DNA from 2 places in the Paenalcaligenes sp. Me52 genome. Region 1 is predicted to be linked to the other one. Evidence: predicted binding sites of a transcription regulator. Region 1 holds the regulator's gene; the other holds the start of a gene.
The links. Region 1 encodes HrcA, which represses chaperone genes, less so after heat shock. Its sites were predicted from a motif close to TTAGCACTCNNNNNNNNNGAGTGCTAA; they were not measured.

Region 1 (4,364 bases):
TAAGGCACGCGTTGCACCATCTAGAAGCGATTGAGCGTGTGCTAAACGCTGATGCTCTACACCGGTTTGTTCCCACTCACCTGGCTGTAATGCTAAGGTTTGCAGCTCATCATATTGCCATTGCAGTTTTTCGCGTTCGGCTTGCAGGCCAGCAGATTGTTCTTGAGCTTGGCGCAAGCGTTGCTGCAATGATTGCCAAGTATTCCATGCTGTAGCGACTTGCTTGGAAAGTTCTAGGTGCCCGCCTTGGGAATCTAATAAAGCATATTGATTCGCACTTTTGAGCAGACTTTGATGAGCATGTTGGCCATGAATGTCGACTAGGTGCTCACCCACTTCACGCAGTTGTCCCAACGTGGCAGCAGTACCGTTGATGTAGGCGCGGCTGCGTCCTTGGGCGTCGATGACACGGCGTAGCAGTAAATCTTCGCCGTCTTCCAAATCGTTATTTTTCAGCCATTCCCGAATGTCGTCATCCAGATCAAAGTGCGCACTGAGATCGGTTTTCTCACATCCTTCGCGTATGACGCGAGTGTCACCGCGCGCACCAAGCAGCAGCGATAACGCATCTATAAGTATGGATTTCCCGGCACCTGTTTCACCAGAAAAAACGGTGAAGCCGCCTTCGAAATCGATGAGGGCTTCATCCACAATGACAAAATCACGTATATGCAGGGATCGCAGCATAAGCAGGGATTATTCGTTGGCGTCGTTGGGTTGTGGGATACGGTTCCAGTCCAATTTCTGACGCAAAGTAGAAAAGAAACTGTAGCCGGTGGGGTGAATAAAACAAACTGTTTTCTGAGCGCGGCGAATCTCTACACAGTCGCCAGGTTGGCAGTCAGACCACGCTTGCATGTCAAAGTGAACGCTGGCACCCGATTCGACTCTGCCCAATGCGGTAATCGTTAAACTCAATGTGCTGCTGTCAGGCACTACTACAGGGCGATTAGACAGTGTTTGTGGCGCTACAGGTACCAGCAAGAAGGCATTGAGTGTGGGGTACAGAATAGGGCCATTGGCGGCCAGTGCGTAGGCAGTGGAACCGGTTGGTGTGGCTACGACAATACCGTCAGCACGTTGGCGGTGCATAAACACACCATCCAGCTCTACACGCAGCTCAATCATGCCACCACGACCAGCACGGTTAATTACGATATCATTGAGCGCGATGCCAGAAACCAATGTTTCACCATCGCGTATGATGCGGCCTTCCAGCAGGCTGCGGTGTTCAGTTTCGTACTGACCGTTGATGACACTGGTGAGCGCTTCGTGAGCGTGTGGCAAGGGTATGTCGGTGATGAAACCTAGTCGCCCGTGGTTAATCCCAATCAAGGGGACGCCACTGTGTGCCAATTGACGTGCGGCACCCAGCATCGTGCCGTCACCGCCCACGATGATAGCGAGATCAGCTTGTTGGCCAATTTCGTCAAAACTGACACAGGGGATATCCTGTATACCGGTGTAGCGCGCTGTGTCGCTTTCTATAATGACCGAGCAACCCGCTTGCTTCAGCGTGTGGGCAACGGCTCGCAGCGGGGCATCAAGTCCCGAGTCATGATAGCGACCCACGAGGGCGACCGTTTTGAAATGCATGAGGTAAATTGCCTTATGATGGAATAGGAATAGGATAATCTGAATTACTGGATTATAGAATTGTGTAAGGGTTTAGGGCATTGATGCTGCAGTTTGATCCTGATGTGAGTGTATGAAATAAGCATGGCAAAATATCTGGACGATAGATCAAGTGCATTATTGACGCTATTAATTGAGCGTTACATAGCTGACGGTCAGCCGGTTGGGTCACGTACCCTATCTAGGCTTTTTGACTTGTCACCAGCCACCATACGCAACGTGATGGCTGATCTGGAAGACTTAGGGCTCATTCATAGTCCGCATACATCGGCGGGGCGTATACCAACGCCTCAAGGGTACCGTATGTTTGTGGATAGGCTCTTGGCAGTACCGCAGTTCGAGGTGCCTCACATCGAGCCCTTACAACTACGTTTACCTATGGAAGAGCCGGCGCGTGCGGTGTCATCAGCCGCAGCGTTGTTGTCTAATTTGTCGCAGTTTGCTGGTGTGGTGATGGTGCCGCGTCGTGCTCAAACTTTCAAACATATTGAGTTCATTCGTCTTTCGGGAAAACGGGTGCTACTAATCATGGTATCGCCCGACGGTGATGTGCAAAACCGTATTTTGTTCATGTCACGAGAGTATCGCGAAGAAGAGCTTACCGAAGCTAGCAATTTCTTTAATCAGCACTTTTCAGGCAAATCGTTTTCTGTAGTGCGTGAGTCGCTAGCAGACGAGCTGTCCAGCTTGCAAGTAGACATTTCCAAGTTGATGCAGGCAGCGGTAGCAGCTAGTACGGCTGAGTCCGACATTGAAGAGGATGTGGTGATTTTCGGCGAAAGTAAGCTCTTGGACGTGAGCGAAATGACGGACGACTTAAGCCGTTTACGCCGCCTGTTCCAGCTGTTTGAAAAGAAAACTGAATTGCTGCATTTATTGGATGCATCCAGTCATGCGCATGGCGTACAAATTTATATTGGTGGTGACTCCACGTTGTTGCCTTTAGACGACGTTTCCATGGTGACAGCGCCTTATGGTGTGGATGGCGAGGTGGTAGGCACCTTGGGGGTGATTGGTCCCTCACGTATGGCTTACGACAAGGTGATTCCTATCGTGGACATCACCGCCAAGTTATTGTCCAATGCCTTGAGCTGTAACCAGAACAATTGACCAGAATGGCGCTGCACTAGAGGGTTCAGTGCGGCGCATAGGGCGTACATATGCTGTTAACTACCTATTTGCCTGAACCATCGGATCCATCTTTGTTGGATGCCCACATTGCCAGTCGTCCAGCTACGCCAGTAGGCATAGTTGTGATGAATCTGGGTACTCCGGATCAACCCGATGCCGGATCCATACGACGTTACCTCAAAGAGTTTTTGTCGGATCCGCGTGTGATTGAGATTCCAAAGCCCGTGTGGCAATTGATTTTACGTGGGGCAATCTTGCCATTCAGACCACGTAAGTTGGTGGAAAAATACCAAATGATCTGGATGCCTGAAGGGGCTCCGCTGTTGGTGTATAGCCAGCGCCAAGCAGATGGGTTGCAGCAACGTCTGGACCCAACTGGCCAACACGTCAAAGTAGAACTGGCGATGCGTTATGGCAACCCGTCCGTAGAAAGAGCTGTAGATAAACTGCGTGCACAGGGTTGTGAGCGCATCTTGGTGGTGCCGTTGTATCCACAGTATGCGGCAAGTACCACAGCCACGGCGGTAGATGCTGTAACGCGTTATGCCGCGAAAATGCGTAATCAGCCTGAGCTACGTTTTATACGTAGTTATTGTGATCATCCTGCGTACATAAAGCCGTTAGCAAAATCCATTACTACCTACTGGGAAGCGCAGGGCAAACCAGAGCGTTTGCTGCTGAGCTTTCATGGTTTGCCACGTCGTTGTGCAGAAAAGGGCGATCCGTACCACCGCGAGTGCATGTTGACCACGGCAGCATTACGCCGTGAGTTGGAAACCACTGGAGTGCCAGTGCAGGCTGCCTTCCAAAGTCGTTTTGGGGCCGAACGTTGGTTAGAACCCTACACCGAACCGCTGTTGCGTCAGTGGGCTAAGGAAGGGGTGAAAAACGTGCATGTGGTGTGCCCTGGGTTTTTAGCGGATTGTTTGGAAACACTGGAAGAAATCAAACTCATGTGCCGTGATGCGTTCCTAGAAGAGGGCGGGCAAGATTTCGCCTATATTCCTTGCTTGAACGATGATGCAGAGTGGGTAGATGGTTTAGCGCAATTGGTTCGCGAACACGCTGCAGGCTGGCTCGCATAAGCTAAATGTAAAAATAACCATGGATCTCTTGAATATGGGGTGTGTGATCCCCATATGAAAAACAGTGATGTTTTTTTGCCGTGGAGATCCATTATGTCTGCATCAACAGACCAGAACGAAAACCAGATTCCTGAAGACAACCAACCTGAAAACGAGTCCATTGATGTGGCAGCAGAATCGCTTGTCGAGTCTGGACTGGATCAGCAGTTGGAAGAAGCTCAGGCTAAAGTAGCTCAGTACTACGACCAGTTGCTGCGCGCTAAAGCCGAAATGGAAAACATTCGCCGTCGTGCGGATGAAGAAGTATCTAAAGCCCGTAAGTTTGGTACAGAGTCTTTTGCTGAAAGCCTGCTGCCAGTACGTGATAGTTTGGAAGCTGCGCTAGCACAAGAAGAACAAACGATTGAAGCCTTCCGTGAAGGTGTAGAAACCACGCTGCGTCAGTTGGATAACGCGTTCACACGCAACCAGCTTAAAGAAGTAGCGCCACAAGCAGGCGATAAATTCGACCCA
Region 2 (4,364 bases), on a different contig from region 1:
AATAATCTACTGCCAATTTTGCAGATGGCGCATCGCTGGCTAACAGCTCACGCATATCGCCGCTAATGCCAGAGATACCTTTAAGGCCAGATTCGTTATAGAGCAGGTTTTGGATTTGAGCGGCTGTCATGTCTTGCTGCTGCATCCACCACAACACCACACCCGCATCTAAACGCCCAGGACGCGTTGCCATAGGCAAGCCATCTAACGCCGTAAACCCCATCGTACTTTCACGACTTAACCCATCTACCACCATCGTGGCTGATGCACCTGAACCTAAGTGTGCAACCAGCACTCGCCCCTGATGCAACCGTGGAATGTTGGCCGCCAAGTATTCACTAATATATTGGTATGACAACCCGTGAAACCCATAACGACGCACACCTTGCTCGTAATATTTTTCGGGCAAGGCGTAGTGGTTCACCATGGTGCTTTGGCAGCAGTGAAAGGCCGTATCCACACACGCCACTTGCAGCATCTCTGGCCAGCGCTCTTTAATCACCGACACAGGAGCCAAGTTATTGTGCTGGTGCAAAGGCGCCAGTGGTGCCAAGCTATCTAAGTACCACAGCACGTCATTATCAATGACTCGGCTGCCTGTCATTTTGACGCCGCCGTGTACGATACGGTGACCTACCGCCACAGGCGCTTTATCTAATTGTGTGGCTAACCATGTCGCCAACAAATCCTGTGCTTGGCGTAAGTTACTGGCTTCTTCTTCACTAAGCTTTTGGTTGATCAGCTCTTTGCCATCAGAGTCCTTCACCTTCAACACCGCCCGTGACGTACCAATTCCCGATACTTGGCCACCAAACCAAAAACGTAGCCCTTCAACTTGCTCTTGGTCTAAGGCATACACGTGAAACTTCAGACTGGAACTACCCGCGTTCACCACCAATAAAGTATCAATACTCATGTTATGACTCCTGCTGAGCCAACAATGCAGCAGCACGTTGTGCCTGCTGGTAGGCAGCATAAACTGACGCCACCGCGCAAGATGCCAAACGTGTTTCGCCACTATCTGCCCTACTGGTCAAGATAATAGGCACGCGCCCGCCCAACACAATGCCAGCAGCTTTAGCGCCCGACATGAAGCTTAGATTTTTCGCCAGCATGTTACCGGCCTCTAGATCAGGTACAACCAGAATTTGTGCCCTGCCAGCGACTGGAGAATGTATGCCTTTGATTTCAGCCGCTGCCACGCTAATCGCGTTATCCAACGCTAACGGACCATCTACCAATCCGCCCGTAATTTGCCCTCTATCGGCCATTTTGCACAGTGCAGCGGCTTCTAAAGTGCTAGGAATTTTGGCTGTCACCTGTTCTACAGCCGACAGCAACGCCACACGCGGCTGCCCCAGTCCTAAACCGTGGTGCAGATCAATGGCGTTTTGAACAATATCCGCTTTAGTAGTGAGATCAGGATGAATATTGATTGCCGCATCAGTAATGAATAGCAAATCGGAATAGCGCGGCACATCCATTAAGAACACATGACTCAGTCTACGTTCGGTACGTAAACCTTTGCCATCAGTAGCCAATACTGCGTGCATCAACTCATCAGTATGCAAGCTGCCTTTCATGAGCAAATCGGCACGTCCTGCCATGACTTCACGTACGGCTATTTCAGCCGACTCGTGGCTATGTGCTGCATTGACGATGCGCACGTCAGAGATATCTAGCTGATGTGCGCTGGCTACCGCTTGGATGCGTGACTCCGGCCCCACCAACACCAAATCAAAAAAACCTTGCTCGCGCGCTTCCAAAGCGGCGGTCAGAGAAACTTCATCGCAGGGATGCGCCACAGCGCACACACGTTTTTCCTGATTTTTCGCCAACGTTATAAATTGGTCATAGAGACTGGACCCGGACATGCTTTGCACTCTCCCTAAACAGAACAGCAATCACATAAAAACATATCTATCAGTACATCATACTTGGGCTTGGACTGCCTTGTGACAGCGCAAGCACTACCACCTGTTACGCACACTAAAGATGTAACAGCGACTTGAAAGCAATCTTACTACCCCCATGTATAAATAATGGGTGGTTAAAGGTAGAGTGAAAAATCCCTAAGTCGCATGTAGTCATGCGTCGTAGGTGAAACATCCAAGACCGCTAACTCCTAGGAGAAACACTTACACCCCCTAGGTATATAGGCTCTTGAATTACAGATTTTCGCCCTTATAATTATTAGCACTCACTCGGGTAGAGTGCTAACACACCTCCCGAACCATTTTTATCAAATTTATTTGCTTTTTTTGAACAGGAGTTCAACCATGGCATTACGTCCTCTGAACGATCGCGTGATCGTAAAGCGTCTGGACAACGAGCGCACCACTGCCTCCGGTATTGTTATCCCTGAGAGCGCTGCTGAGAAACCTGATCAAGGTGAAGTAGTTGCAGTAGGCCCCGGCAAACGCACAGATGACGGCAAGGTTCAGCCCCTGGACCTGAAAGTCGGCGATAAAATTTTGTTCGGCAAATACGCAGGCCAGGCTGTCAAAGTAGACGGCGAAGAGCTGCTGGTTATCCGCGAAGAAGAAGTTCTCGCGATCATCGAGTAACCCTACGTCTCACGTATCAAATTCTAGGAAGAATATACAATGGCTGCTAAACAAGTATTTTTTGGTGATGACGCCCGTTCACGTATCGTACGCGGCGTAAACACACTGGCTAACGCTGTAAAAACAACGATGGGCCCTAAAGGCCGTAACGTAGTGTTGGATCGCTCTTTCGGCGCTCCTACCGTTACTAAAGACGGTGTTTCCGTTGCTAAAGAAATCGAACTGAAAGACAAATTCGAAAACATCGGCGCTCAGCTGGTAAAAGAAGTTGCTTCCAAAACTTCCGACAACGCAGGTGACGGTACTACTACCGCTACTGTATTGGCTCAAGCCATCGTTGAAGAAGGTCTGAAATACGTTGCCGCTGGCATCAACCCAATGGACCTGAAACGCGGTATCGACAAAGCTGTTGCTGTAACAGTTGAAGAGCTGCGCAAACTGTCCCGCCCATGCGCAACTAGCAAAGAAATCGCTCAAGTTGGTTCTATCTCTGCAAACAGCGATACATCCATCGGTGAAATCATTGCTAACGCAATGGACAAAGTGGGTAAAGAGGGTGTGATTACTGTTGAAGACGGTAAATCCCTGGAAAACGAACTGGACGTAGTAGAAGGTATGCAGTTCGACCGCGGCTACCTGTCTCCTTACTTCATCACCAACCCAGACAAACAAGTTGCAGCAATGGATGAGCCTTTCATCCTGATCTTCGACAAGAAAATCAGCAACATCCGTGACCTGTTGCCAGTACTGGAGCAAGTTGCAAAATCCAGCCGTCCTCTGCTGATTATTGCTGAAGACGTTGAAGGCGAAGCTCTGGCTACTCTGGTTGTGAACAACATCCGCGGTATCCTGAAAACTGTTGCTGTTAAAGCTCCTGGCTTCGGCGACCGTCGTAAAGCTATGCTGGAAGACATCGCTATCCTGACTGGCGGTACCGTGATTTCCGAAGAAACCGGTATGTCTCTGGAAACAACTACTCTTGAGCACCTGGGTCAAGCCAAACGCATCGAAGTAGCTAAAGAAAACACAACGATCATTGATGGCGCAGGCGACAGCCCATCCATCGAAGCACGCGTAAAACAAATCCGCGTTCAGATCGAAGAAGCAACTTCCGACTACGATCGTGAAAAACTGCAAGAGCGCGTAGCCAAACTGGCTGGCGGTGTTGCTGTAATCCGCGTTGGTGCTGCAACTGAAGTTGAAATGAAAGAGAAAAAAGCTCGCGTGGAAGATGCTCTGCACGCCACTCGCGCTGCTGTAGAAGAAGGTATTGTTCCTGGCGGTGGCGTAGCTCTGATTCGTGCACGCGCAGCTGTTGCAGCACTGACAGGCGACAACCTGGATCAAGACGCTGGTATCAAACTGGTACTGCGTGCTATCGAAGCTCCTCTGCGCACTATCGTTGCTAACGCTGGTGACGAGCCAAGCGTAGTAGTAAACGCTGTTGCTGCTGGCGAAGGTAACTACGGTTACAACGCTTCCACAGGCGAGTACACAGACTTGGTAGCTGCTGGTGTTCTGGATCCAACCAAAGTAACACGTACAGCTCTGCAAAACGCTGCTTCCGTAGCCAGCCTGTTGCTGACAACTGAAGTTGCCGTTGCCGAAATCGCTGATGACAAGGCTGAAGGTATGCCTGACATGGGTGGTATGGGCGGTATGGGTGGTATGGGCGGCATGGGCGGCTTCTAAGCACCCATCCTCCTTCGCGCCTTGCTTTAGCAAAGCGCGAACCCCCTCTAAAAACCCTGCAGCATGGCTGCAGGGTTTTTTCGTTGTGCTCGACTTTGTTATTGC

Region 2: a site for HrcA is predicted at 2,194-2,220, ahead of ACLO87_RS11340 (co-chaperone GroES). Genes of this name have one in related genera too.

The regions. Positions count from the first base shown of each region.
Region 1 is NZ_JBKQFO010000001.1:863,341-867,704, forward strand. It holds gene recN (DNA repair protein RecN) at 1-687, opposite strand, end outside; gene ACLO87_RS04050 (NAD kinase) at 697-1,596, opposite strand; gene hrcA (heat-inducible transcriptional repressor HrcA) at 1,732-2,745, shown strand; gene hemH (ferrochelatase) at 2,796-3,851, shown strand; gene grpE (nucleotide exchange factor GrpE) at 3,945-4,364, shown strand, end outside.
Region 2 is NZ_JBKQFO010000002.1:29,118-33,481, forward strand. It holds gene ACLO87_RS11330 (acetate/propionate family kinase) at 1-916, opposite strand, end outside; gene ACLO87_RS11335 (phosphate acetyltransferase) at 918-1,874, opposite strand; gene ACLO87_RS11340 (co-chaperone GroES) at 2,280-2,567, shown strand; gene groL (chaperonin GroEL) at 2,607-4,259, shown strand.